DNA from 2 places in the Roseateles sp. NT4 genome. Region 1 is predicted to be linked to the other one. Evidence: riboswitches for the same ligand, from Rfam matches in the RefSeq annotation. Region 1 holds a riboswitch; the other holds the start of a gene.
What was found. A riboswitch is a leader RNA that binds a small molecule or an ion and turns the genes downstream of it on or off. The one in region 1 is predicted to bind glycine.
Positions count from the first base shown of each region.

Region 1 (14,233 bases):
CCTCTACTACTCGCAGGACACGACGCCCGGCCGCGTGTTCGAGTACAACAAGGACAGCAATGGCGAGATCTACAAGATCTTCCGCCAGGACCTGAGCGACGGCTCGGTCGAGGCCTTCGTCACCGGCCCCGGCGGCGCGGTGCGACCGACGCCTTCGCCCGACGGCAAATACCTGGCCTTCGTGCGCCGCGTGCGCAACCAGAGCACGCTGTTCCTGAAGGACCTGGCCACCGGCCGCGAGTTCCCGGCCTGGAGCGGCCTGTCGCGCGACCTGCAGGAGATCTGGGCCATGTGGGGCGTCTACCCCAGCTTTGCCTGGATGCCTGGCAGCAAGGAGATGGTCGTCTGGGCCGAGGGCAAGATCTGGCGCGTCGACCCCTTCAAGGGCACGGCCGCCGACATCCCCTTCCATGTGAAGGACACCCGCGAGCTGCGCGAGCCCATGCGCTACGCCCAGGTCGTCGCGCCCGACAAGTTCGCCGTGCACCAGCTGCGCGGCGCCCAGGTGTCGCCCGACGGCAAGCGGGTCGTCTACTCGGCACTGGGCTCGCTGTATGTGAAGGAGCTGCCGAACGGCGCCCCGAGTCGTCTCACCAGGCAGAACGACGCCTTCGAGTTCGCACCGAGCTGGTCGCGCGACGGCAAGAGCCTGGTGTTCGCGACCTGGCGTGACGACACGCAAGGCACCATCCGCCGCCTGGACGTCGCCAGCGGCCGCGAGACCGTCGTCGTCAAGGAGCCGGGCAAATACCTGGAGCCGCGCCTGTCGCCGGACGGCAAGCAGGTCGTCTACCGCAAGGTCAAGGGCGGCGGCTTGACCAGCCCCTGGCACAGCCTGGACACCGGTCTCTACCTGGCCGCCGCCGACGGTTCGGGCAAGCCCGAGCGCTTCAGCAAGGACGGTAGCGGCGCACAGTTCGGCGCCAAGAGCGACGAGCTCTTCTTCACCAAGACCAGCAGCACCAGCGAGGTCGAGCAGCGCTTCTCGCTGACCCGCCTGAACCTGCGCGACCGCAGCGAGACGGAAGTGGCGCGCAGCGACGCGGCGGCCGAGTACAGCGTCTCGCCCGACGGCCAATGGCTGGGCTTTGTCGAGCGCTATCACGCCTATGTGACGCCGCTGCCCCTGGCGGGCAAGCCCATCACGGTCGGCGGCAAGATGGACGCCCTGCCGGTACGCCAGCTCGACGTCAACTCAGCCTCCGCCCTGCACTGGAGCGGCGACAGCAAGCAGCTGCACTTCACGCTGGGCGACGAGCTGTTCACTGCCAACGCGGAAGGCAAGGACAAGGCAACCAGCCAGAAGATCGGCTTCGAGCAGGCCAGCGACAAGCCCACGGGCAAGATCGCGCTGACCGGCGCCCGCGTCGTGACCATGAAGGGCGACGAGATCATCGAGGGCGGCACCGTGCTGGTGGACGGCAACCGCATCGTGGCCGTGGGCAAGGACGTCGCCATTCCCGCCGACGCCAAGCGCATCGACACCAGCGGCAAGACCATCGTGCCGGGCTTCATCGACGCCCACTGGCACGGCGCCATGAACGACTCCGGCCTGATCCCTCAGACCAGCTGGGTCAACCTGGCGTCGCTGGCCTTCGGCGTGACGACGCTGCACGACCCGTCCAACCTCAGCTCGGCCATCTTCACGCAGAGCGAGATGCAACGTGCCGGCATCGTGCTGGGCCCGCGCATCTACTCGACCGGCACCATCCTCTACGGCGCCCGCACGCCCTTCTATTCCAACGTCAACAGCCTGGACGACGCGCTGACCCACCTGAACCGCCAGAAGGCCGAAGGCGCCATCAGCGTGAAGAGCTACCAGCAACCGCGCCGCGACCAGCGCCAGCAGGTGCTGGAGGCGGCGCGCCAGACCGGCATGATGGTGGTGCCCGAAGGCGGCTCGCTGTTCCAGCTCAACATGAGCATGGTGGTCGACGGCCACACGACGGTGGAGCACGCGCTGCCGCTGGCCGAGGTCTGGGACGACGTGAAGCAGCTGTGGGGCCAGACGGCCGTGGGCTACACGCCGACGCTGAACGTCGGCTACGGCGGCCTGGACGGCGAGCACTACTGGTATGCCCGCACAGACGTCTGGAAGCACCCGCTGCTGAGCCGCTATGTGCCGCGCAGCGTGCTGGAGCCGCGCTCGGTGCGCCGCGAGACGGCGCCCGAGGAGGACTTCAACGTCATCCGCGTCGCCCGCACCGCCACCCAGCTGTCACGCGCCGGCGTCAACACCTCCATCGGTGCCCACGGCCAGCGCGAAGGCCTGGGCACGCACTGGGAGATGTGGATGTTCGTCATGGGCGGCATGACGCCTCACGAGGCCCTGCGCACCGCCACCATCAACCCGGCGCGCAACTTCGGCATGGAGAAAGACCTGGGCTCGCTGGAGCCGGGCAAGCTGGCCGATCTGGTCGTCATCGACGGCAACCCGCTGGCCGACATCCGCCAGACCGACCGCATCGTCCAGGTGATGCAGAACGGCCGCCTGTTCGACGCCATGACGATGAACCAGGTGGCGCCGGTGGCCAAGGCCCGCAAGCCGCTGTTCTTCGAAGGTGCCGACGGCAAGAGCATGCCCATCGACAGCGAGGCCCTGGAGTCGGGCCACATGGGTGATTGAGGGCGACTAAGTGCGGGACAGGCGCCGCCGAGCCACCAGCACGGCGGCGCCGCACAGCGCCATCATCAACGTGCCCGGCTCGGGCACGGGTGCCGCCTGCAGATAGTTGAAGCCCGAGCCCGAGGTCAGGATCACGTCGTTCTGCTGCACGCCGTTGAGCGACACGGTCATGCCGCCCCAGCGCAGGGTGTGCGCCAGGTCGAAGGACGCCGTGGCCAAGGGGCCGTCGTGGCCGTCGTAGGCCGTCTGGGCCACACCCGTCAGCTCGACGATGAGGGGCAGGTTCTGGCCGGTCAGGAAGGTGGCCGTGCCGTGCAAGGCGCCCAGCGGGTCGCCGAAATAGCCATGCTTGGCCAGCGACGGCGAGTTGTTGTACAGGGTGGCATCACCACCCAGGTCGTAGGCACCGCCGCCGACATCCGCCCTCACCTGCCAGGACGCCGAGCCGATGTTGGACGAGCCGACGTTGAGGCTGCCGTCGAACAGCAGCGTGAAATTGACGGTGACCTGGGTGTTGGCGGCCACGCCCGGCAGGTTGAGCATGAAGTCGTCGCGCCAGCTGGCCCGCGCCAGGCTGTTCAGGCTGCCCTCGGACGTGCCGTCCACCTTCAGTGTGCCGATGTCGGCATAGGCATGCGCCATGCCGCTGGAACTGAAGCCGCCGGTCACCAGGCCGCTGCTCAGCTCGGCGGGGCCGGCCTGGGTCAGCACCGGATTCACGGGGCCTGTGCCACCGGCAAAGTTCGGATTCACGCCCAGCTGCACGGTCACGTTCGTGACCGCCTGCGCTCCGATGCTGGCAACAGCCAGCGTGATGGCACCCAATGCACGCGAGAAGATCATGGCCTGTCTCCTGGTTGTCGGACCAGTCTGCGACACGGGTTTTGAAACGACACCCCCTAGGTCCGAAGACGTCCTTCTTTGGCATCTAGAATGCCCCCCAGTCAGGAGAGCGCCCCGGGGTTGTTGGGGGCCGCCGAAGGCGCAGGGCCTCACCGCTCGAACGCTCAGGCAAAAGGACTGACAAAACGCCACCGGTGGCAGACACTGGGGCGTTCCTCACTGGAGAGAGGCCCGCCCTTGAGCGGGTCCACCGAAGGGGCAAGCTTGCGCGGGACTGCCAACCGCCTTGTCAATCTCTCAGGTACCCCGGACAGCGAGGACATCCAAACCCGAATTCCGTCGGAGCTCTTGATGTCCTCTTTGCTGCAAACACCTCTTCACGCCCTCCACGTCGAACTCGGCGCCAAGATGGTGCCCTTCGCCGGCTACGACATGCCGGTGCAATACCCCGCCGGCGTGATGGCCGAGCACAAGCACACACGCGCCGCCGCCGGCCTGTTCGACGTGTCGCACATGGGCCAGGTGCGCCTGGTGGGCGCCGATGCCGCCGCCGCGCTGGAAACCCTGGTGCCGGTCGACATCATCGACCTGGGTGTGTTCAAGCAGCGCTACGCCCTGTTCACCAACGAGCAAGGCGGCCTGCTGGACGACCTGATGGTCTGCAAGCGCCCCGACGACCTCTTCGTCGTCGTCAACGCCGGCTGCAAGGAGCAGGACATTGCGCATATGCAGAAGCACATCGGCTCGCGCTGCGAAGTCATTCCCGTCCCCGAGCGCGCCCTGCTGGCCCTGCAAGGCCCGCAAGCCGTCGACGTGCTGAGCCGCCTGAACCCCGAGGTCGCCCAACTGACCTTCATGACCGGCGGCTTCTTCAAGCTGGACGGCATAGCCACCTTCCTGACCCGCTCGGGCTACACCGGCGAAGACGGCTACGAGATCTCCGTCCACCAGGACGACGCCGTGGCCCTGGCCCGCAAGCTGCTGAGCCATGCCGAGGTCAAGCCCATCGGTCTGGGTGCACGCGACTCGCTGCGCCTCGAAGCCGGCCTGTGCCTCTACGGCCACGACATCGACACCACGACGACGCCGGTCGAAGCCTCCATCACCTGGGCCATCCAGAAGGTGCGCCGCGCCGGTGGCGCCCGGGCCGGCGGCTATCCCGGTGCCGCCGTCATCGACGAGCAACTGGCCAACGGCGCGGCTCGCAAGCGTGTCGGCTTGGTCGGCAAGGAGCGCATGCCTGTGCGTGAAGGCGCCAAGATCGTTAGCGCCGACGGCACCGAGATCGGTACCGTCACCAGCGGCACGCTCGGCCCCACGGTCAACCAGCCGGTGGCCCTGGCCTATCTCGACAAGGCCCACACGGCCGTCGGCACCGAAGTCTTCGCCGTCGTGCGCGACAAGCGCACGCCCATGGTTGTTTCCTCCACCCCCTTCACCCCCAACCGCTACTACCGCGGCTAATCACGGAGCCTGAACGATGAGCATCAAGTACACCCCCGACCACGAATGGCTGGACGTCCATGGTGACGGCACCGCGACCGTCGGCATCACCGTTCACGCCCAGGATGCGCTGGGCGACGTGGTCTTCGTGGACCTGCCCGAAGTCGGCAGGACCTATGCCGAAAAGGAAGTTGCCGGCGTCGTCGAATCCGTCAAGGCCGCGGCCGACGTCTACATGCCGGTCGACGGCGAAGTCGTCGAAGTGAACGAAGCCCTGCGCGACGACCCGGCCCTGGCCAACACCGACCCGCTGAAGGCCGGCTGGTTCTTCAAGGTCAAGCTGAGCAACCCCGCCCAGCTCGACGCGCTGATGGACTCGACCGCCTACGACGCGCTGCTGAAGACGCTCTGATCCAAGCCCTGTAATTTCTCGAAGCAAGACCCGCCATGCCGACGCCGCTCTCCCAACTCGAAGACGCCTCCGAATTCCACGCCCGCCACATCGGGCCGGATGCCGTCGATGAATCCCTGATGTGCGCCGCCGTCGGCGTGGCCAGCCGCACCGCGCTGATCGACGCGGTCGTGCCCAAGTCCATCCGCCGCTCGCAGGGCATGAAGCTGCCCGCGCCCATCACCGAGGCCGGCGCACTGGCCGAGTTGAAGCTGATCGCCGGCAAGAACAAGGTCTACAAGAGCTTCATCGGCCAGGGCTACTACGGCGTGCACACGCCGGGCGTCATCCTGCGCAACATCCTCGAGAACCCCGCCTGGTACACGGCCTACACGCCCTACCAGGCCGAGATCTCGCAGGGCCGCATGGAAGCCATCCTGAACTTCCAGACCATGGTGACCGACCTCACCGGCATGGACATCGCCAACGGTTCCATGCTGGACGAGGCGACGTCGGCCGCCGAGGCCGTCACGCTGGCCAAGCGCGGCGTGAAGAGCAAGAGCAACACGCTGATCGTCGCCGGCGACGTGCACCCGCAGACCATCGAGGTCATCCAGACGCGCTGCGCGCCGTTGGGGCTAGAGGTCAAGGTCGGCATGGCGCCCGCACTGATGGCCGAGAACGACTACTTCGCCGTCGTCTGCCAATACCCCAGCACCACCGGCCTCATCCATGACCTGAAGGCCTTCGCCGACCAGGCCCATGCCAAGCAGGCCGCCTTCATCGTCTGCACCGACCTGCTGGCCCTGACTCTGCTGGTGTCGCCCGGCGAGTTCGGCGCCGACATCGTGGCCGGCAACAGCCAGCGCTTCGGCATGCCCATGGGCGCCGGCGGCCCGCACGCCGCCTTCCTGGCCTGCAAGGACGAGTTCAAGCGCTCCATGCCGGGCCGCCTCGTCGGCGTCAGCAAGGACGCGCAAGGCCACCCCGCCATGCGCCTGGCCCTGCAGACCCGCGAGCAGCACATCCGCCGCGAGAAGGCCACCTCCAACATCTGCACGGCCCAGGTGCTGCCGGCCGTCGTCGCCAGCATGTACGCCGTCTACCACGGCCCACAAGGCCTCAAGCGCATCGCCGAGCGCGTGGCCAGCTACACGGCCATCCTGCACGCCGGCCTGACCCGCATGGGCGTCAAGGTCGTCACGCCGCATGTCTTCGACACGCTGCTGGTGGAGTGCGACGCTGCTGCCGTCACCGCCAAGGCCGTCGCCGCCCAGGCCAACCTGCGCAAGCACAGCGACAAGCACGTCAGCATCGCGCTGGACGAGACCACCTCGCGTGCCGACATCGAAGCGATCTGGAGCTGGTTGGCCCCTGCTGGCGCTTCAGCACCCAAGGTGGAAGAGTTCGCCGCTGGCGTGGACAGCCTGATCCCGTCGCAACTGCGCCGCAGCAGCGCCTACCTGACCCACCCGGTCTTCAACACCCACCACAGCGAAACCGAGATGCTGCGCTACATCCGCAGCCTGTCGGACAAGGACCTGGCGCTGGACCGCAGCATGATCCCGCTGGGCTCCTGCACCATGAAGCTCAACGCCACGGCCGAAATGATCCCCATCACTTGGCCGGAGTTCGCGGGCGTGCACCCCTTCGCGCCGCAGGACCAACTTGCCGGCTACACCGAGCTGGACACCCTGCTGCAGAACTGGCTGACCGAATGCACCGGCTACGCTGGCATCAGCCTGCAGCCCAATGCCGGCTCGCAGGGTGAATACGCCGGCCTGCTGGCCATCAAGGCCTGGCATGAGTCGCGCGGCGACGCCCAGCGCACCGTCTGCCTGATCCCTGAATCGGCCCACGGCACCAACCCGGCTTCGGCCCAGATGGTCGGCATGCAGGTCGTCGTCACCAAGTGCGACAAGGAAGGCAACATCGACCTGGCCGACCTGAAGGCCAAGTGCGAGCAGCACGCCGACAAGCTCGCCGCCATCATGATCACCTACCCCTCCACGTATGGCGTGTTCGACACCCACGTGAAGGAGATCTGCCAGATGGTGAAGAGCCACGGCGGCCGCGTCTATGTGGACGGCGCCAACATGAATGCCCTGGTCGGCATTGCCGCCCCCGGCGAGTTCGGCGGCGACGTGAGCCACCTGAACCTGCACAAGACCTTCTGCATCCCCCACGGCGGTGGCGGCCCGGGCGTCGGCCCCGTCTGCGTGGTGGACGACCTCGTGCCCTTCCTGCCGGCGCACCGCACCGCCGGCCTGGGCAAGGAAACCAATATCGGCGCCGTGTCCGCCGCCCCGCTGGGCAACGCCGCCGTGCTGCCCATCTCGTGGATGTATATCCGCATGATGGGCGCCGAGGGTCTGAAGAAGGCCACCGAGGTCGCCATCCTGTCGGCCAACTACGTGGCGGCCCGCCTGAGCGACCACTACGACATCCACTTCTCGGGTGGCATTGACGGCGTCAAGGGTGGCGGCGTGGCCCACGAGTGCATCCTGGACCTGCGCCCGCTGAAGGACACGAGCGGCGTCAGCGCCGAAGACGTCGCCAAGCGCCTCATCGACTACGGCTTCCACGCACCCACGCTGAGCTTCCCCGTCGCCGGCACGCTGATGGTCGAGCCGACCGAGAGCGAGTCGCGCGCCGAGCTGGACCGCTTCATCGACGCGATGATCCAGATCCGCCACGAAATCGCCGACGTCGAGTCCGGCAAGGTCAGCCGCGAGGACAACCCGCTGGTCAATGCGCCGCACACGGCCATGGTCGTCAGCGCCACCGAGTGGACCCACGGCTACAGCCGCGAGGCTGCCGCCTTCCCGCTGCCCTCGCTGCGCCGCCAGAAGTACTGGTCGCCGGTGGGCCGCGTGGACAACGTGTATGGCGACCGCAACCTGTTCTGCAGCTGCGTGCCGCTGAGCGAATACCAAGAAGCCTGATCGTCACGCCATGAGCAACGACCTCTTGATCGCTTTGCTCATGGTGTTGGTTTTTGGCTTGCGGTGGGGGATTAAGCGCTTTCCCAAATCGGCACCGATGCGACTGCTGTTCACCTGGACCGGGCCTTTCCCAGCTGATGGCGAAGCCAAAAGCAGTTACTACCGTCGCAAGACCTGGTTCGTCTTAGGCTGGTTGCTGCTCCTTTCCGCTGTATCGGCGCTGCTGGCGTTGGCAATGTCGGCATCCTCTGGGTTCAAGGACTCCGTCACGGCGCTCGTCATGATGTTTGCGCTGGCGCTGGGGTTGGGAATGGCGATCCTGGGCTCGCTGTTCAGCGCACTGACTTCATTCAAGGCTGCTTGGTTGGGGCCGAATCCAAAGTTTGTCGTCGAGCGAACAGCTGAAGACAGCCGCGGCGTCTAGCTGCGCAAGACATCCGAAGCCCCTAGCTGAGCGGCGCTTCATCAACTCAAGGTAGCGCCATATGGCCGTTTCCGTTTTCGACCTCTTCAAGATCGGCATTGGCCCGAGCAGTTCGCACACGGTCGGACCGATGCGCGCCGCGCGCCTGTTCGGGCTGCGGCTGCAACACGATGGCCTGCTCGACAAGGTGGCCCGCGTGCAGGTCATCCTCTACGGATCGCTGGGAGCCACCGGCAAGGGCCACGGCAGCGACAAGGCGGTGCTGCTGGGCTTGGCCGGGCATGAGCCGGACACGGTGGACATCGAGGCCATCCCGGCACTGCTGGATGCCATCCGCGCCGGCGACCTCAACATCATCGGCCAGCACCGGGTCGCTTTCGACGAGGCCAAGGACCTGGTCTTCAAGCGCCGCGAGACCTTGCCCTTCCACGCCAACGGCATGCGCTGCATCGCTTTCGACGCGGACGGCAACGAGATCGCCAACCGCGTCTACTACTCGGTCGGCGGCGGCTTCATCGTCAGCGACGAGGTGGCGGCCGACGGCAGCAAGCAGAAGGTCATTGCGCCCGACGTGACCGTGCTGCCCTACCCCTTCAAGACGGGGGATGAGCTGCTGGTGCAGACCAGACGCCACGGCCTGTCCATCGCCGAGCTGATGCGCCGCAACGAGTGCCACTGGCGCAGCGAGGCCGAGATCGACGCCGGCCTGATGAAGATCTGGAACGTCATGCAGGCCTGCGTCACGCGCGGCTGCAAGACTGAGGGCATCCTGCCCGGCGGCTTCAAGGTCAAGCGCCGCGCCGCTCAGCTGCACCGCGACCTGACCGCCAACCCGGAGGCCGCGCTGCGCGACCCGCTGCAGGTGATGGACTGGGTCAACCTCTACGCGCTGGCCGTCAACGAGGAGAACGCCGCCGGTGGCCGCGTCGTGACGGCGCCCACCAATGGCGCGGCCGGCATCATCCCCGCCGTGCTGCACTACTACACGCGCTTCGTCCATGGCAGCACGGCCAAGGGCGTGACCGACTTCCTGCTGACCGCTGCGGCCATCGGCATCCTCTACAAGGAAAACGCGTCCATCAGCGGTGCCGAGGTCGGCTGCCAGGGCGAGGTCGGCGTGGCCTGCTCGATGGCCGCCGCGGCGCTGTGCCAAGTCATGGGCGGCACGCCCGAGCAGGTCGAGAACGCCGCCGAGATCGGCATGGAGCACCACCTGGGCCTGACCTGCGACCCCGTCGGCGGCCTGGTGCAGATCCCCTGCATCGAGCGCAACGCCATCGCCTCGGTCAAGGCCATCAACGCCGCCCGCATGGCGCTGCGCGGCGACGGCACCCACTTCGTCAGCCTGGACAAGGTCATCAAGACCATGCGCGACACCGGCGCCGACATGATGACCAAGTACAAGGAAACAGCCCGCGGCGGCCTGGCGGTGAATATCGTCGAGTGCTGACTTTTCGGCCTGTATTGGGTATTCGGGCCGAGCGCTGGGCCGCTCCCGAGCCGGCCCGCCTGGCGATGTGCTTGGCGGTCGATCCGCCAAGCATCGCCGTCCCCTCGGGGGACCGACGAGCACACCGGCGTTCAGCCCGTTGTGAGCGGCGAGGGGCTCCTCATCTTGGCGGATTGTCCTGCGGCAGCCAGCGCTTATAGATGGCCTGAAAGCTGCCGTCACGCTTCATGGCATCGATCTCGCGCTGCCAGGCCATCACGACACGCCGCGGCGTGCCGGGTGAGAACGCGATGTAGCCGTCGCTGCTGGCATAGGTGTAGACCTCGGCCAGAGCGCCGGGTTCGATGCCAGCGGACGCCAGCGTCCCGGGCATGCTGATGCGCTCCGACGCAAACAGCGACGCCCGGCCGGCCATCAGCATGCGCAGGCCTTGAACAGGATCGCTCACATAGCGCAGATTGCGAAAACCCTCGGATGCCAGTTGCTGGGCCGTATACCAATCCCGCACCACCAGGACCTCCTCGGCGAGGCGGGCGTCGGCAAAGCGTCTGAGCCGCTCGGCGCCAGCGCGCGCATAGAAGCTGCTGTAGAAGGTCACGATAGGCCCGGCCCACTGGAACAGCTTCTCGCGCTCCGGGATGCGCGCTGCCGAGAACAGGGCCACCGGCTGGTTGCCCTGTGCCTCGCGATAGGCCCGCGCCCAAGGCAGAAATTCGATGCGCTGCACCGAACCCAGGCGTTGCAGCACATGCTGCACGATCTCGACGGCCAATCCGCTGGGTTGGCCGGCTTCCGTGAAATTGATGGGCGGAAATTCCTCGCTCAGCAGCCGCAAAGGCGCTTCAGCCGGGGCGGCCAGCGAATCAAACGCCCAGACAAGCCCCATCAGCCCCACATGACGTCGCTGCACTGTGTTCTCCAGTGTCGATGCGCCGATGATAGGCGGGCGCCCGCGCCGGCCATGGCAGGGTTCCTACACAGATCCACATCCCGCCCATGTGCCTTGCCGCCTTTGCGCTGAACGCCCATCCGCGCTTCCCCCTCGTCATCGCCGCCAACCGCGACGAGTTCTTTGCCCGCGCCGCGGCCCCCATGGCTTGGTGGCCGGACCGCCCGGACATCCTGGCCGGCCGCGACCTATCTGCCGGCGGCACCTGGTTCGGCCTCAGCCGCAGCGGGCGCCTCGCCTTGCTGACCAATGTGCGCGAGCCCGCAAGGCAAGACCCCGACGCACCGTCGCGCGGCGCCCTGGTTGTCGACTGGCTGAGTTCGGCCGATGGCGCCGAGGGCTTCGCGAGCGGCCTGGCACAGGGCTACAACGGCTTCAACCTCGTCACCGCCGATCTGACCCGCAACAGCTGGCACTGGATCAGCAACCGTGCAGGCGCACCGCTCGAGCTGCGCGCCGGCATTCACGCGCTGTCCAACGCAGCCCTGGACACCCCCTGGCCCAAGACGCTGGGCTTGAAGACGGCGATGGCCGAAGCCCTGGCCGCAGCGCCGTCAGCCCCGCTGCTCGCCGACCGGCTGTTCAACGCGCTGCGCGACTCGACGCCGGCGCCCGATGCGGCCTTGCCGGATACCGGCGTCGGCCTGGAACGCGAACGCCTGCTGTCGCCCCGCTTCATTCGCATGCCTGACCCGGCGCAGCCCGGCCGCGCCGTCTACGGCACCCGCTGCGCGACCGTGCTGATCCGGGAGGCCAGCGGGGCCACCCACATCATCGAGCGCACGGTGACGGCCCAGGGCGAGTGGCTGACGCCTACCCGCCACGAATTGGCCGGCTGGCCCTGACCGGCCGGCTTCCAAGCTGCTATACAGACGGGCCATCCGAGTCCTGGCCCGCCGCCGATGACCCCTGCGTCCCGTCTGTCCACCGCCCGCTGGGCCGCCCTGGCCTGCATGCTGATGGCGGGTCTTGTCGCCTTGCGCTGGTGGTTGCAGCTAGACCTGGGCGGTTTCCTGCCGGGCCTGGCCGAGACCGGTCTCGCGACCTCCCTGCTGCTGTTGTCAGCCGCTGCCACGGGCTGGTTCATGGCCGGCTGGCCCGACGGCCAGGCACCGAGCCCGGCGGCCCGCCGCGCCGTCCAAGGCCTCGCGTTGCTGATGGCGGTGCTGCCGGCGCTGATGCTGGCGGAGGCCGTGGGCGGCCTGTCCCTTGGCATCGACATCGCCCGCGCCGGCGTGCTGCCGACAGCCGCCAATCCCCATCCCGGCCGCATCTCGCCCAACGGCTGCGTGGCCCTGCTGCTGCTGTTCGCCAGCCAGGCCCTGCTCGCCAGCCTGCCACGCCCACTGGCGCGCCGCCTCAGCGGGGCCGGCATCGCGGCCGCCGCCTTCGTCGCCGGCCTCGGCATCCTCGGCTATCTGCTGAACCTGGAGCGGCTCTACCACTGGGGCAGCTTCAACCGCCTGACGCTGCCGACCGCTGGCGGCCTGGCCCTGCTGGCCCTGTCGCTGTGGGAGCTGCGCCTGGGCTGGAGCGGCGTGCGCGAGCGCCTCGACCTGCACGAGCAGCGCATCACGCGGCGTTCGCTGGCCGTGCTGGCATTGATCGCCGTGGCGGCCGGCGCCGGCGGCTTCGCGGCGCTGGAGTCGGAGTTCGAGCGCACGCGCAAGGAGGACGTGCATGCCACGGCCGTCGTCACCGGCGAGGCCCTGGTCAGTGCCCTGGACAACGGCGTCTGGCTGGCGCAGACCATCGCCACCCGGCCCGTCATCGTCGAGCAGCTGGCCGTGCTGGCGGCCAGCCCGCAGGACGCGGTCCGGCAGGAGCGCCTGCGCGGCATCACCCGCAACCTGCTGACCGCCGGCGTCACGGCGGCCCGTTTTCTTGACGTCAATGGCGCGCCGCTGGCCGAGGCCGGCACGTTCTCGGCCCAGGCCGACACGCCTTCGCTGACCCTGGCGCGCGACTACGCCGCCAGCAGCCGCCTGGTCTGGGCCAGTGGCTTCATCCTGGCGACCGACATGCCGGTCACTGACAAGGGCGAGGTCGTGGCCCGCTTCCAGAGCGAGCAGCGCCTGGCCCTGATGGACCGCCTCGTCATGCGCATCCGCGATACCGACGCCTCTTCGGACGTGCTGATCTGCAACCGGGTCGACCAGGTGGCGTCCTGCGTGCCGTCCAAGCTCTACCCCAAGGCCTTCACCATCCCGATGTATGACGCCCACGGCAACGTCAACCTGCCGATCAACCGGGCCCTGCTCGGCGAGACCGGTGTGCTGCTGACGCCCGACCTGCGCGGTGTGCCGGTCGTGGCGTCCTATGTGCCGCTGGGACGCACCGGCCTGGCCATGGTCGTCAAGGCCGACATCGATGCCGTCTTCGCCGTCATCCGCCAGCGCCTGGGCTGGCTGGCCCTGCTGCTGACCGCCCTCACCCTGCTGGGCACCTGGGTGCTGCGCCAGCATGTGCGCCCGCTGGTGAAGCAGCTTGCAGCCGAGCAGTCGCGCTGCCGGGCCATCCTGGACAACTCCAACGACGCCTTCATAGGCATGGACAGCCAGGGCCTGGTCACCGACTGGAATCTGCAGGCCGAGCGGCTCTTCGGCTACACGGCCGCCGAGGCCCGCGGCCAGCGCCTGTCCGAGCTCATCATCCCGCCCGAATCACGCGCGGCGCACGAGTCCGGCATGGCACGCTTCAAGCACACCGGCCTGGGCCGCGTCATCAACCAGCGCGTCGAGGTCGTGGCCCAGCATCGCGATGGCCGGCGCCTGGACGTGGAGCTGTCCGTCGCCGCGATGGCGACCGGCGATGGCCATGCGGCGCACGCCTTCGTGCGCGACGTCGGCCAGCGCAAGGCCGCTGCCCGCGAGCTCGCCGCCAGCGAGCAGCGCATGCGCGACGTGACCAACGCCATCCCGGCCATGGTCGGCGTCTTCGATGCCCAGGAGCGCTGCGTCTTCGCCAACGACCTGGCCCTGAAGGTCCACAGCCTCGGCCGCGACAACGCCATCGGCATGCCCATGCGCGACGGCCTGGGCGAGGCCAGCTATGCCCTGCACGAGGCCCATGTGAAGGCCGTGCTGCAGGGCCGGCGCCAGACCTTCGAAGGCTCCCTGCCCTGGCGCGACAGCACCGGCTATTTCCAGATCCATCTCGTCC
Region 1 covers NZ_JBPZGZ010000001.1:714,185-728,417, reverse strand. Annotated here, with positions in the region: gene ACS5PN_RS03335 (amidohydrolase family protein) at 1-2,626, shown strand, start outside; gene ACS5PN_RS03330 (PEP-CTERM sorting domain-containing protein) at 2,633-3,469, opposite strand; glycine riboswitch at 3,562-3,659, shown strand; glycine riboswitch at 3,679-3,793, shown strand; gene gcvT (glycine cleavage system aminomethyltransferase GcvT) at 3,821-4,933, shown strand; gene gcvH (glycine cleavage system protein GcvH) at 4,950-5,324, shown strand; gene gcvP (aminomethyl-transferring glycine dehydrogenase) at 5,360-8,248, shown strand; gene ACS5PN_RS03310 (hypothetical protein) at 8,259-8,672, shown strand; gene ACS5PN_RS03305 (L-serine ammonia-lyase) at 8,734-10,122, shown strand; gene ACS5PN_RS03300 (substrate-binding periplasmic protein) at 10,283-11,032, opposite strand; gene ACS5PN_RS03295 (NRDE family protein) at 11,119-11,916, shown strand; gene ACS5PN_RS03290 (PAS domain-containing protein) at 11,974-14,233, shown strand, end outside.

Region 2 (14,233 bases), on a different contig from region 1:
GCTGTCGGCGACCTCGGCAGCCTCGCTGCTGTCCAGCTCGCTGAAGGACGTCGGCGTGTGGCGTTCCAACTCACGCACGGCCCAGCGCGCCACCAGCGCATTGCGGTGCACGCGCAGGAAGCGCTCGCCAAAGCGCTGCTCCAGCTCGGACAGCGCACCATCCAGCACATGGCTTTCGCTGGCGGTGCGCAGGGTCACGTACTTCAGCTCGGCCTTGAAATACAGCACCTCCGTGATGGGGATGCGCAGCAGGCGGCCCCGATCGGTCAGGGTGACGAAGTCGGTGGTGTCGGGAGCCGTGGGCTGTTCGGCAGGTTGCTGGGCCTGGGCGGCCGAGCGCTCGGCAAGGCGCTGGGCGGCACGCGCCAGGGCGGCCTGCAGGCGTTCGCGGCGCACCGGCTTGGTCAGGTAGTCCAGCGCGTCGAGCTCAAAGGCCCGCAGCGCGTGCATGGCGTGGGCCGTCACGAAGATGATCAAGGGCATCGACAACCCGGGCTGGTCCACCTGGCGCTGGACCAGGCTGTCGGCGAACTGCAGGCCGTCGGCACCCGGCATCTGCACATCCAGCAGCAGGATGTCGCAGGCATGGTCGCGCAGCCAGGTGGTGGCCTGCGAGGCCGTGGCCGCTTCGGCGACCACCTCGCAACGCGGCTCCTGGATGGCATCGACCAGGCTGCGCATGCGCAGCCGGGCCAGGGGTTCGTCGTCGACGAGAAGAACGCGCAGGGCTGTTGTCATAACGGCACCAGGATACGCAAGGAAAAGCGTTGCGGGGTGGATTCGATGTCCAGGCGGGCGGCGACATCGTGCATCAGCTTCAGGCGCTGGCGCACATTGCGCAGGGCCAGGCCATGGCCGGCCGTGCGGGACGGCGCCCCCACGCTGTTGACGATGCGGATCTCGACCTCGGCGCCGCGGCGCCGCGTGCGCACCTCGAGCTCGCCCCCCTCGTCATTGGGTTCGACACCGTGCCGCACGGCGTTCTCCACCAAGGGCTGCAGCAGCAGCGGCGGCACGCCGGCGGCGTTGGCCTCGGGGTCCAGGTTCCAGACGATGCGCAGACGCGGGCCGAAGCGGATCTGCTCGATCGCCAGGTAGCGGCGCGCCAGCTCGACCTCTTCCGCCAGCGTGACCGAGGCGCTGGCGTCGGCCAGGGCGACGCGGAACAGCTCGGCCAGGTCCTCCAGCACGCTCTCCGCACGGGCCGGGTCGATCTGGACCAGGGCGATGGCGCTGTTCAGCGTGTTGAACAGGAAGTGCGGCCGGATGCGCGACTGCAGCTCGACCAGTTGGGCCAGCGCATCGGCCGGGCGTTGGGAATGCTCGCGCAGCTTGAGCCAGGACAGCAGCCCCGCCGCTCCGCTGGCGCCGCAGGCGGCGATGCTGGCGGCGCGCCAGCCGCTGACCGGGTCCATGTTGATCAGGTTCAACAGCCAGAAGCCCATCAGGGCGCTGACGGCGCCGAGCAGCATCAGCGCGCCCCATTGCACCGGCTCGGGCAGACGAGGCCACAACCGCCGGGCGGCACAGACGGCAAGCAGCCAGGACAGCACGGCAAACAGGGTCACCACCGTGCCGCTGGCCATCAGCGTCAGCCACTGGCCAGCGTCGCGGGCGACGACGGCCACGCCCAAAGCCAGCAGCAGCTGCACACCGAGCACGGCGCGCAGCACCAGGCCGACGTGGCAGACATCGAAGGCGCGCGTCGGGTCGAGCAAGGGGCCCTTGCTGAGCTCGGGCATTTCGGTGGCCGCGAAGCCCACCCATTGGGTGTGCTGCAAAGACTCGTGCCAGCCGCTGGGCGGTGTCGGCACGCGGCGCTTGAAGAAGGGCATGGCGTGGGATAGGGCCTGTTAACGCTATGGCAACGGGTCGCGAAGGGTTGGATTTGCTGGCGTTCGATAATCCCGGGCTGCGCATGCATTTTGCGCGCTGAATTTCGCCGCCCGCCTTACCTCAGTCATGTCAGACAACCAACTCGCCAACAAGTCCCAAGCCTGGTCCGCCCTGTTTTCCGAGCCGATGAGCGATCTGGTCAAGCGCTACACGGCCAGTGTGGGCTTCGACAAGCGCCTGTGGAAGGCCGACATCAACGGCAGCCTGGCCCATGCGGAGATGCTGGCGGCCCAGGGCATCCTGAGCGGCGAGGACCACGCGGCCATCCAGCGCGGCCTGAACGAGATCGCCGCCGAGATCGAGGCCGGCAAGTTCGAATGGAAGCTGGACCTGGAGGACGTGCACCTCAACATCGAGGCGCGCCTGACCGAGCGCGTCGGCATCGCCGGCAAGCGCCTGCACACCGGCCGCAGCCGCAACGACCAGGTCGCCACCGATGTGCGCCTGTGGCTGCGCGGCGAGATCGACGAGATTGGCGGCCTGCTGGTTGCCCTGCAGCGCGTCATGGTCGAGAAAGCCGCCGAGCATGCCGACGTCATCCTGCCGGGCTTCACCCATCTGCAGGTGGCCCAGCCGGTCAGCTTTGGCCACCACCTGCTGGCCTATGTGGAGATGTTCGCGCGTGACGCCGAGCGCATGCTCGACACCCGCAAGCGCGTCAACCGCCTGCCGCTGGGCGCGGCGGCTCTCGCCGGCACCAGCTACCCGCTGGACCGCGAACGCGTCGCCAGGACCCTGGGCATGGAGGCGTGTAGCCAGAACAGCCTGGATGCCGTCAGCGACCGCGACTTCGCCATCGAGTTCGCGTCGGCGGCCAGCCTCGTCATGCTGCACATCTCACGCCTGTCGGAGGAGCTGATCCTGTGGATGAGCCAGAACTTCGGCTTCATCGCCCTGCCCGATGCCTTCTGCACCGGCTCGTCGATCATGCCGCAGAAGAAGAATCCCGACGTGCCCGAGCTGGCGCGCGGCAAGACGGGCCGCGTCGTCGGCCACCTCGTCGGCCTGGTCACGCTGATGAAGGGCCAGCCTCTGGCCTACAACAAGGACAACCAGGAGGACAAGGAGCCCCTGTTCGACACGGTCGACACCCTGAAGGACACGCTGCGCATCTTTGCCGACATGCTGGCCGGCCTGACCCCCAAGCCCGAGGCCATGCGCGCCGCGGCGCTGAAGGGCCATGCCACCGCGACCGACCTGGCCGACTACCTGGTCAAGAAGGGCGTGGCCTTCCGCGATGCGCACGAGGTCGTCGCCCATGCCGTGAAGACGGCCACGGCCAAGGGCGTGGACCTGGCCGTGCTGACGCTGGACGAGCTCAAGGCCTTCGACGCCCGCATCGAGGCCGATGTGTTCGAGGTGCTGTCGCTGGAAGGCTCGTTGAACGCCCGCAATGTGCTGGGCGGCACGGCGCCCGCGCAGGTGCGCGCTCAAGTGGCACGCCATCGCGCCCGTCTCGCATGAGCACGCTGGCCTGGAGCGACAAGCTGGTGCTGAACCAGCCCACGCTGGACCACACCCATCAGGAGTTCGTCGAACTGCTGAACGCCTATGGCGAAGCGCTGGACGCCGGCATCGACGCCCTGCCCGCCTACCAGGCGCTGCTAGCCCATACCGAAGCCCATTTCGCGATGGAAGAGGACTGGATGGCGCGCTGCGGCTTCGAGGCGCAGAACTGTCACGCCAGCCAGCACGCCATGGTGCTGAACGTGATGCGCGAAGCCCTGCGCTACGCCAATGAGCTGAACGACCGCGAGCCGCTGAACATCCTGCGCACCGAGCTGGCGGGCTGGTTTCCCCAACATGCCGAGATGATGGATGCGGCCCTGGTCTTCACGATGGAGCAGCGCGGCTTCGACCCGGTGACGGGTGAGTGCCGCGAGCCGGCAACCGCAGGCGAAGCCCACAGCTGCGGCTCGGGCAGCAGCTGCGCCTGATTACTTCTTCAGGTACTCGAAGAAAGCCTGCGAGTTGCTCTCGCGACCCAGGAAGTCCTTGACCAGTTCGGGCGCGGGCTTTTGCGCGCCCTGGCCCAGCACCTGGTCGCGGTAGCGCTTGCCCACGTCGGCATTCAGCTTGTCGGCCGCAAACGCGGTGCGCAGATCCATGGCGACGACCAGGCTCCACAGATAGCCGTAGTAGCCCGCGCCGTAGCCGCCGGCGATGTGAGCGAAGCCGGCGGGGAACATGGTGCCGTTCACATAGCCTAGCGGCGTGGCGCCTTCCATCTTGGCCCACAGCGGCAGGGGCTCGGGCTTGGCGCTCTGGTGCAGGGTGATGTCGTAGCTTGCGTAGAGGTGCTGGCGGCCGAACTGCATGCCCTTGCCGTAGTGCTTGGCAGCCGTGGCCTGGTCCACCATCGCGTCGGGCACCGGCTTGCAGGTCGGGCAGACCTCCTGCATCAGCTTCAGCACCTTCTTGTCGTAGACCCAGTCCTCCAGCATCTGCGACGGCGCCTCGACGAAGTCGTGCATGACGGTGGTGCCGGCGGTCGACACATAGCGCGTCTTGGACAGGTCCACGTGCACCGAATGGCCCAGCTCGTGCAGCAGGGTCTCGACTTCATCCAGTGTCAGGCCGTTGCGGTCGAAGTTGACGACCAGGGCGGCCACCGGCGTGCGGCCGATGCGGGTGGCGCTGCCGCGCAGCGGCCAGACGGCGGCGTGGTTGTACTTGCCATCGCGCGGATAGAGGTCCACATAGAGCTGCGAGATGGGCTTGCCCGTGGCCGCGTCACTGACGACATAGGTCTGGGCTTCCTCATGCCAGAGCTTGTTGTCGATGCGCGTGTACTTCACGCCCATCATCTTCTCGATGACGTGCAGCGAGAACTCCAGGCTGGCCTGGGGCGGGAAGTAGGGGCGGAAGGCGTTCTGGTCGACGCTGTACTTGTCGCGCTTGACGCGCTCGCTGTAGAAGGTGGCGTCCCAGCGCTCGACCTTGGTCTGGTCGAGCGGCGTGCCCACGTGCTGGGCCTTGGCGGCGCGCAGCTCCTGCAACTCGGTCTTCTCGCGCTCGTTCACGGCGCCCGTCACCGAGTCGAGGAAGCGCGTCGCCGAGGCGCCGTTCTTGGCCATCTGGCGGCGCAGGTTGAAGTCGACATAGTTGTCGAAGCCGAACAGCTTGGCGTACTCGCCGCGCAGCGTGACGATCTGGGCCAGCAGGTCGAGGTTGGCCTGGCCGCCCTCGTTGGTCTTGGCCAGCCACATGCGCTGGCGCGCTTCGCCGCTCTCGGCCAGGCGCATCACGGGCACATAGCTCGGGTAGTCGACGCCCAGCAGGATGCGGCCCTGCTCGTCGCGCTTGGCCTTTTCCCACACGCTGGCGGGCACGCCCTTGAGCTCGGCCTCGGTGAAGGCGACCCGGGTGCCGGCGTCGCGGATGTTCTTGTTGAACTGCTGGTCCAGCTCGGTCAGCTTGTCCAGGATCTGCTTGGCGCGCTCGCGCTTGGCTGCGGGCAGAGCCACGCCGCTGTCCTCGAACTGGCCCGAGGCCAGGCGCACGAGTTCGGCGTCGATGCCGTCCTTCTTGGGCGCCTTCTGCAGCGCGCGGTAGACCTTCTCGTTCTGGCCGAAGCTGGAGCCGAAGTCGGCCCAGCGCAGCGAGCAGGCCTGGGCGGCGTCGCGCACGGCCTTGTCGGGGCTGACATTGAGGACGAAGTCGTTGGGGCCCTGGTTGTCTTCCAGGTAGACGGTCAGGTCGTCATAGGCGGCCAGCCAGCCGCCATCGACCTTGCGCTTCTCCAGCGCGGCGACGCGCTGCTGCGCGCCCTTGAGGCCGGTGTCGCAGCGGCTCTGCACTTCGGCCACCGAGCCGAAGGTCGGGAAATTGGGGGCGGGCAGCTTGGGTTGCGCTTGCGCGGCAACGGCGCTCAGCGCCAGCGCGGCCAGGGGAGTCAGGGCGAGTTTCATGGCGTCTGTCGTCAGCAAAAGGGGCGATTCTGGCCTGCCCGGCGGGGCCAGCCATTCGCCATACCGCGCAAACCCGCGCACGGCATGGCGACGGCTGGCACGCGGACTCAGAAGAAGCGGTATTCCGCGGCGAGGCGCAGCATGCGGCCCATCACGTCCTCGCGGTTGTCGGGAATGATCCCGCCCTGGCCGAAGTTGCGGTAGTCGATGGGCGGGCGCCGGCCCGTCAGGTTGCGCAGGTTGGCGCTCAGCGTCAGCGCCTTCATCGGGCGCCACGCGAGGTTGTAGTCCAGCCGGTTGTAGGTCGCCACCTTGCACTGGTCGGCGGTCAGGTTCTTGTTCTTGGCGCAGTCCTCGACGTTCCAGGTGGTGTCGTAGTAGTCCTTGGTCAGCGTGGTGCTGGAAGCCCAGAAGTAGGACAGCGTGTGCGTCCAGCTGCCCCACTCCTGGCTGGCCCGCAGCTTGAAGTTGAAGCGCGCATAGCCCCAGCGGCCGGCCAGGTTGTCGCCGTAGCGCAGGTCCGAGGTGCTGTACTGCTTGTAGCTCAGCAGATAGGTCGAGTCGAAGCTCAGGGCCAGGCGGCCCAGCGGGTCGCTGAACTGGCCGTTCATGCTCCAGTCGATGCCGCTGGTCTGGGTCTTGGCAAGGTTCTCGAACTGCCCGCTGACCAGGCTCAGCCGGCCCGCGAGCGGCTTGTACTTGGCCACTTCGGCCGCCGTGACGAAGGTCGGGTCGTTGTTGAAGTCAGGCGCGCGCACGATGGTGCCCGGCGCCTGCTGGGCCTCGGCGCCGAGCAGGTCGGCCGTGCCCTTGGTGCCGATCTCGTTGGTGCGCGTGACGGCGTAGTAGTCCAGCGTCGTGCTGAAGGACTTGAAGGGCTGGAAGGCCAGCCCCAAGTTGACGATGCGCGAGGTCTCGGGCTTCAGCCCGGGGTTGTTGCGCACCACGCTGGCCACGCCGCGGCGGCATTCGTCGATGTTGTCGGCGCGGGCCTGCAGCAGGGTCTTGTTGGGGTCGCTGTCGGGCAGCGCGTTGGCCTGGGCGATGAGGTCACGGATCAGGGCGCTGGCGGCGTCGCAACGCTTGGGGTCGCTGACGCCGTTGTCGAAGGCGGACTTGCTCGAGGTGGCACTTTCCGTCAGGTTGGGCGCGCGGAAGCCCCCTTCCACCGAGCCGCGCAGCATGAACTCGGGCACCAGCTGAGCCCGCAAGGCGAGCTTGGGCGAGAAGTGCGCGGCAAAGCCGGGGAACTTGTCCAGGCGGCCGGCCAGCTGGGCATTGAGCTGCTGTGTGACGGGCAGGTCGGCCTCCACGAAGACGGCGCTGAAGCTGCGGCCGGCATCCGCACGCACGGTGCCCAGGCCCACGATGTCGCCCGAGGCGGACAGCGCGTCCGGCGCGATCTTCATGCTTTCGTGGCGCAGCTCGAAACCGGCTGCGAAATTGATGGCTCCACCCGGCAGGCGGCCGTATTCGCCCGAGATCTTGCCGTCGACGAAGCTCTGGGTGACCTTGGCGTCATAGCCGATGGAGGGGAAGAGCTTGTCCAGCACCGCGGCGCTGTTGGGCTGGCCGATCTTGTAGCCATTGGGCTTGTTGAAGAAATCGGCGTCCAGCGTGTCCTTGTTGTAGTCGCCGATGACTTCCTTGAAGCCACTGTCGCTGAACAGGCCACGCTGGCGCTGCGTGGTCTTGCCGCCCATCACACCGGCCGCGGTCTCCCAGTCCCAGCCGTTCCAGTCGCCCTTCAGGCCGGCCAGCACGCGGTACTGGTCGGTCTGGACATGGTTGGACTGGCCATCGTCCGAGAAGCGGTAGCGGAACTCGACCTCCTCGCCGGTGTGGTTCAGCGGGTGTTGGGCCGGCAGACCGCGGTAGTAGAAGGTGCGGGCCGCATTGCTGTTGGGGTCACCCCAGACGACGCTGCCCAGGCCGGCGCCGTAGTAGTTGTGCGCGTTCTGGTAGGTGTTTTTGGTGTTGGAGTAAAGCACCTCCGAGAAGCCCTGCAGGTGCTCGGACATCTTCAGCTTGGCCGACACGATGCCGCTGACGCGGTCCGCCGAGGGCTGCACCGAGAAGCGGTCGTAGCGGTCGTACATGCACAAGGTGTTGGACGCGTTGAACAGCTTGCAGCCGGCGATCGGCCCCTGGCCGATGATGTTGCCCGGGTAGCTGTAGCTGGACGGCGTGTCGAAGCCGGGCGAGAACTCCTTGTAGGCCGGGTTGCTGTACTGCAGCACGTCGCGCCAGAAGAAGTCGCCACGGTGGTAGTAGTCGAGGTTGGCCAGGATGTTGAAGCCATCGGTCGCGAGGTTGCCGATGCCGCCCGTGATGGCGGCGGCCTGGTCTTTGAACTGGTGCGACTTCAGCGACTTCTGTGTGTTGGCACTGACCGTGAGGCCCTGGAAGCTGCTGCGCGTGACGATGTTGATGACGCCGGCGACAGCGTCGGAACCGTAGAGCGCCGAGCCGCCGCTCTTGAGCACCTCGACGCGCTCGATGGCGTCCACCGGCAGCGAGTCGAGGTTGGAGAACACCTCGTTGTAGTCGGCCAGCGGATAGGCCGCGATGCGGCGCGAGTTCAGCAGCACCAGCGTGGACTGCTTGCCCAGGTTGCGTAGGCTGGCGCCCGAGCCGCCATTGCCGAAGGAGTTGCCGCCGTTGAGATCGGACAGCGAGTTGCTGTTGAATCCCGGCAGCGTTTCCAGCAGGTCGCGCGTGGTGGCCACGCCGGAACGCTGGATTTCATCGCGCGTGATCAGCGTGATCGGCGTCGCCGTCTCGTCATCGATGTTGATGCGCTTGATGCGGCTGCCGATGACTTCCACCCGCTCGATCTGTTCGGGCCGGGGTGCCTGGGCGGCGGCGGTGAGGGGAATCAGGCCGGCCAGGGCGAGAGCACCGACCAGCGGCTTGAGTGTGTTGCGTTGCATGCGAATTCCTGGAAAGAAAGGGACGAACGCCGCCAAGACGCAGCCGCTGGGGCAGCGCCGGATGGCTTGAGATGAAAGGGGGGTGGTGACGGAGCGCTCGGCGGCGCTCAGGCCGTCACGGCAACCATCAACGGTGGGGACAAGTGCTGGCGGCAGCACGGCATGGCAGTTTTTCCAGCACGGGTTGAACGACCACGAAACGGCCAGGGGCGATGGCCCCTTCGCTGTTTCGCGCCGCTCCCGCTGTCCTCGGTACCTGAGAGATTCACGCGCCGGGGATGAGGCCCGGCGGCGTTTGCTCCTTCGGTGGAGACGTTCGCGGCCTGCTCAGGCCGCGCCGTCCCGCTCTCCAGCGTCGGCTCCTGTGACAAACCAGTTCTGGGCCTGAGCGTGTATGGGAGGTTGCGCCTTCGGCGGCGACCAGGGGCTCATTGTGTGAACCGGGCTGATCGCACTCTCCTGGGATGTCGCCGCGGACGATAGGGACCGCCTCCGTGGGTCAGCACCCTGGTTTACGAGATTGGGGCCTCACCTAGCTTGCAACACCGCCTTCACCTGCGCCAGGGCGCCGGGGTCGTCCAGCGTTGTCAGATCTCCCGGGTCGCGCCCTTCGGCCACGGCCTGCAGGGCCCGGCGCAGCAACTTGCCCGAGCGCGTCTTGGGCAGCAGGGTCACGAAATGCACCCGCGCCGGCCTGGCCACGGCGCCCAGTTGCGAATCCACATGCTTCATGACCTCGCCTTCCAGCGCAAGCGAGGCCTGACCGGGGTCGCGCAGCACGGCAAAGGCGATGGCGACCTGGCCCTTGAGCTGATCCGCCACGCCTACGACGGCGACCTCAGCGACCGCCTTGTGGCCCGAGATGCACTCCTCGATCTCGCGCGTGCCCAGGCGGTGGCCGGCCACGTTGATGACGTCGTCGGTGCGGCCGAGGATGAAGGTGTAGCCATCGGCGTCACGCGTCGCCCAATCGAAGGTCGAGTAGACCTGCCGCCCGGGGACGCTGCCCCAGTAGGTGTTGACGAAGCGCGCATCGTCGCCCCAGACGGTCTGCAGCGCGCCCGGCGGCAGCGGGTGCTCGATGACGAGCACGCCCTTCTGGTCTGCCCCTTCCAGCGTCGCACCGTTGTTCTCGTCGAGCAGCTTCACGTCGTAGCCAAACATGGGCACGCCGGGCGAGCCGAAGCGCGTGGGCACAGCTTCGACGCCCGGGATGTGATGGGCCACGGTCAGCAGCGGCCAGCCGGTCTCGGTCTGCCAGTAGTTGTCGATGATGGGCACACCCAGGCCCTCGGCGATCCAGCGCGCCGTCGGCTCGTCCAGCGGCTCGCCCGCCAGAAAGAGAGCGCGCAGCGACGAGAGGTCGTGGCGCTTCAGCAGGGCCGCGTCATGCTTCTTCAACACCCGCACCGCCGTCGGCGCGCTGAACATCACCGTGACCTGGTATTTCTCGACCAGGCTCCACAGCACCGCGGCGTCAGGGTTGACCGGTGTGCCTTCGTACATCAGCGTCGCCATGCCGTGGATCAGCGGCCCGTAGACGATATAGCTGTGGCCGACGACCCAGCCGATGTCGCTGGTGGAGAAATAGGTCTCGCCGGCCTTGCCGCCAAAGATCCAATCCATGCTGGCCGCCAGCGCCACCGCATAGCCGCCGACATCGCGCTGCACGCCCTTCGGTCTCCCCGTCGTGCCGCTGGTGTACAGCGTATAGCTCGGCGTGTTGGACTCCAGCCAGGCGCAGGGCACGCGAGCGCCCTCGTGACGGCGCCGGAGTTCGGCGTAGTCCAGGTCGCGACCGGCCACACGCTCGAAAGGCACGAGGCCACGGTCCACCATCAGCACGCTGGCGGGTTTGTGCGTGGACAGCGCGATGGCCTCGTCCAGCAGCGGCTTGTAAGCGATGCGCTTGCCGGCGCGGCTGCCGGCGTCGGCGCAGACGATGAGCTTCGGGCTGGCGTCCTCGATGCGGCTGGCCAGGCTCACCGACGCAAAGCCGCCGAACACCACCGAATGGATGGCACCGATGCGCGCGCACGCCAGCATGGCAAAGGCGGCCTCGGGAATCATCGGCATATAGATCAGCACGCGGTCGCCGGGGCCCACGCCCTGGGCGATGAAGATGGCGGCCATGGCCTCGACCTCGGCCTGCAGCGCGGCAAAGCTGTAGACCTTCTCCTGGCCCACTTCCGTCGACACCCAGATCAGCGCGCGGTCGCCGGGGCGTGTGGCCGCATGGCGGTCCACCGCGTTGTGGCAGAGATTGGTCGTGCCGCCGACAAACCAGCGCGCGAACGGCGGGTTGCTGACGTCGCAGATCTGCTGAGGCGGCGTCTGCCAGTCGATGCGCTCGGCCTGCTCCGCCCAGAAGGCATCGCGCTCGGTCAGCGAGCGCTTGTGGAATTCGGCATAGGACTGGGTCATGGGGTGAGTTTGAAGCCCGGGCACTGACGTCAATCTGACCTTTCGCAACATCCTGTCGTGATCTATTTCAGGGTTTTTACTGGGTTCGCCGTCGGCCAAGCCGGGGTTTGCCCTGAAAATCGCTCGCTTTACGTCCGCTTCGATTGACGGTGCCGGGGTGCCCCCCTAACCTCCGCGCCGCTGTCCCTCTCCGCTATCGCGACCGCCTGCGGTCCGCCCCGGTTCTTCTCTCTCGCGAATGTCCCTGGTTGTCTCCACCGCACTGCTGAATCGGATTGCTGCCGCTGGCCTGCTGGTCATCGGTTGCGCTGCCGCGCAGGCGCAGGGCGTGGCCCGGGCCGCGACGGTGACGCCGCCGCCGGGCACGATGACGGGCGCCTACGGTCAGAGCCTGCAGCAGCAACAACAAGCCGCCGCCGACAAGGTCGCGACGGCCCAGCCGGCCGCTGCCACCAAGCCGGCTCCGGCCCAGGACGCGGTCAGCCGCTTCCTCAGCGAGCGCGGCCTGCTGAACAGCGCGGAACAAGCCGGCGGGTCATCTCGCTTGCTGGCCAGCGTGCGCGACACGGCCTCCGAGCTCGTGCTGTCGGCCATGAACTTCCTGGGCGTGCGCTACACGCGCGGCGGCAACTCGGTCGAGAACGGCTTTGACTGCAGCGGCTTCACCCGCCACATCTTCGAGATGAGCGTGGGCCTGGTGCTGCCGCGCCGCGCCGACGAGCAGGCCAAGGACAGCAGTCTGCTGACCATCGGCCAGAGCGAACTCAAGCCCGGCGACCTGGTGTTCTTCAACACCATGAAGCGCACCTTCAGCCATGTCGGCATCTATGTCGGCGAAGGCAAGTTCATCCATGCCCCCCGCACCGGCAGCGCCGTGCGCGTGGAGGACATGCGCGACTCCTACTGGGCCAAGCGCTTCACCGGCGCACGCCGCGCCGACCTGAAGGCCACGACCGAAGCGACGGCCGCGCGCTGACTCACGCGCTGCCGCCGTTCTCGCGCCAGGACTGCGCGAGCAGCTCCTTCACCCAACCCGGCCTGGCTTTGGCCAGCAGCAGCTTCACGCCGCAGCGCTTGGCACCCCAGAACAGCGGCTCGACCACACCGGCTTCGCGCGCGATCCAGGCATCCCGCGCCGCCTCGTCCTTGATGAAGACGCGCAGCTCGGCGCCGTCGGGCGTCAGGGTCGCGAAGATCCTGCCCTTGGCGCCCGGCAGGCGGAAAGACGTCAGCTCGTGATGCGGCTTCTCGACCGCGCCGGCCAAGGCCAGCGCGAGTTCGCGGGCCTGTGCTGGCGTCATCTCAGTTGCTTCGCGGCGTGGTGAACCCTTGCGGCGGGCCGAGCGCTGGGCCGCTCCCGAGCCGGCCCGCGCTGGCGATGTGCTTGCGGCTCGACGCCGCAAGCATCGCCGTCCCCTCGGGGGACCGGCCAAGGTAATCCTTGGACGAGGGGCTCACGTCCGTTCGCGCTTGGCGACCAAGGTCAGGATCTCGTAGCTCGCACAGAGCTCGCCCCGCTGATTGGTCACGGCCACGTCCCAGCCGATGACGCCCTGGGCGGGCTGGTCATCACGCGGCGGGCGGTCGATCTTGCGCTTGGCGGTCAGGCGGGCCTGGATGGTGTCGCCGATGGCGACCGGCGTCACAAAGCGCAGATTCTCCAGGCCGTAGTTGGCCAGTACCGGGCCGGGCGCCGGGCTGACGAACAACCCAGCCGCCGCCGACAGCACGAAATAGCCGTGGGCGATGCGCTGACCGAAGGGCGATTCCTTGGCCGCCACTTCGTCGAAGTGCATATAGAAGTAATCGCCCGACAGGCCGCCGAATGCGACGATGTCGGCCTCGCCCACCGTGCGGCGGTGCGTCAGCAGGCTCATGCCCACCTCGACGTCCTCGAAGTAGCGGCGGAAGGGATGGATGTCGCTCTCGGTGACGGTGCCGCCGCGCTGGTACTCGCCGGTGACGGCCGAGATCATGGTCGGCGAACCCTGCACGGCGCAGCGCTGCAGATAGTGCTTGACCGCGCGCAGGCCACCCAGCTCCTCGCCACCGCCGGCGCGGCCGGGGCCGCCGTGCTTGAGCTTGGGCAGGGGCGAGCCGTGGCCGGTGTTCTCCAGCGCGGCCTCACGGTCCAGCACCAGCATGCGGCCATGCCAGGCCGCGAAGGTCGGCACGGCTTGCGCGGCCAGGGCCGGCGTCTTGGTGCAGACGGTGCCGACCAGGCTGCCGCGGCCCAGCGTCGCCAGATGCAGGGCTTCCTCGTAGTCGCCGTAGGGCAGTAGCGTCGTCACCGGGCCGAAGGCTTCCAGATGATGGGCATCGCTGACAGCAGAGTCACGTGCCAGCAGCAGCGTCGGCGCGAAGAAGGCGCCGTCGGCCACGCCTTCGCCCTTGGGCGCAAAGCCGTCCTTGGCCGAGAGCAGCAACTCGCAGTTCTGGGCCAGCTGGGCCACGCGCTCGGCCACATCGGCCTGCTGGGCCTTGCTGGCGAGGGCGCCCATGCGCACGCCTTCGACGGCGGGGTCGCCCACCACGGTCTTGGACAGGCGGGCCTTCAGCGCGGTGGCGACGGCATCGACGAGCTTGGCCGGCACGATGGTGCGGCGGATGGCCGTGCACTTCTGGCCGGCCTTGGCCGTCATCTCGCGCGAGACCTCCTTGATGAAGAGGTCGAACTCCGGGTCGTCCGGCGTCACGTCGGGCGCGAGGATGGCGCAGTTCAGGCTGTCGGCCTCGGCGTTGAAGGGGATGCTCTTCTTCAGCAGATTGGGGTGGGCCTTCAGCATCAGCGCGGTGTCGGCGCTGCCGGTGAAGGTGACCACGTCGGCCTCGTCCAGGCGTTCGAACAGGTCGCCCGTGCCACCGATGATGAGCTGCAGAGCACCCGCGGGCACCAGGCCCGAGTCCACGATCATGCGCACGCAGGCCTCGGCCACATAGCTGGTCGCCGTGGCCGGCTTCACCAGGCAGGGCATGCCGGCCAGGAAGCTGGGCGCGAACTTCTCCAACATGCCCCACATCGGGAAGTTGAAGGCGTTGATGTGCAGGGCCACGCCACGCTTGGGCACC
Region 2 covers NZ_JBPZGZ010000005.1:69,830-84,062, reverse strand. Annotated here, with positions in the region: gene ACS5PN_RS26365 (LytR/AlgR family response regulator transcription factor) at 1-738, opposite strand, end outside; gene ACS5PN_RS26360 (sensor histidine kinase) at 735-1,835, opposite strand; gene argH (argininosuccinate lyase) at 1,963-3,360, shown strand; gene ACS5PN_RS26350 (hemerythrin domain-containing protein) at 3,357-3,833, shown strand; gene ACS5PN_RS26345 (M3 family metallopeptidase) at 3,834-5,807, opposite strand; gene ACS5PN_RS26340 (TonB-dependent receptor plug domain-containing protein) at 5,915-8,740, opposite strand; glycine riboswitch at 8,982-9,095, opposite strand; glycine riboswitch at 9,104-9,212, opposite strand; gene ACS5PN_RS26335 (propionate--CoA ligase) at 9,269-11,164, opposite strand; gene ACS5PN_RS26330 (C40 family peptidase) at 11,403-12,140, shown strand; gene ACS5PN_RS26325 (MmcQ/YjbR family DNA-binding protein) at 12,142-12,465, opposite strand; gene paaZ (phenylacetic acid degradation bifunctional protein PaaZ) at 12,619-14,233, opposite strand, start outside.
Region 2: it holds a riboswitch for glycine, as region 1 does, so the genes downstream of both, ACS5PN_RS26340 (TonB-dependent receptor plug domain-containing protein) here and gcvT (glycine cleavage system aminomethyltransferase GcvT) in region 1, are expected to answer to the same signal.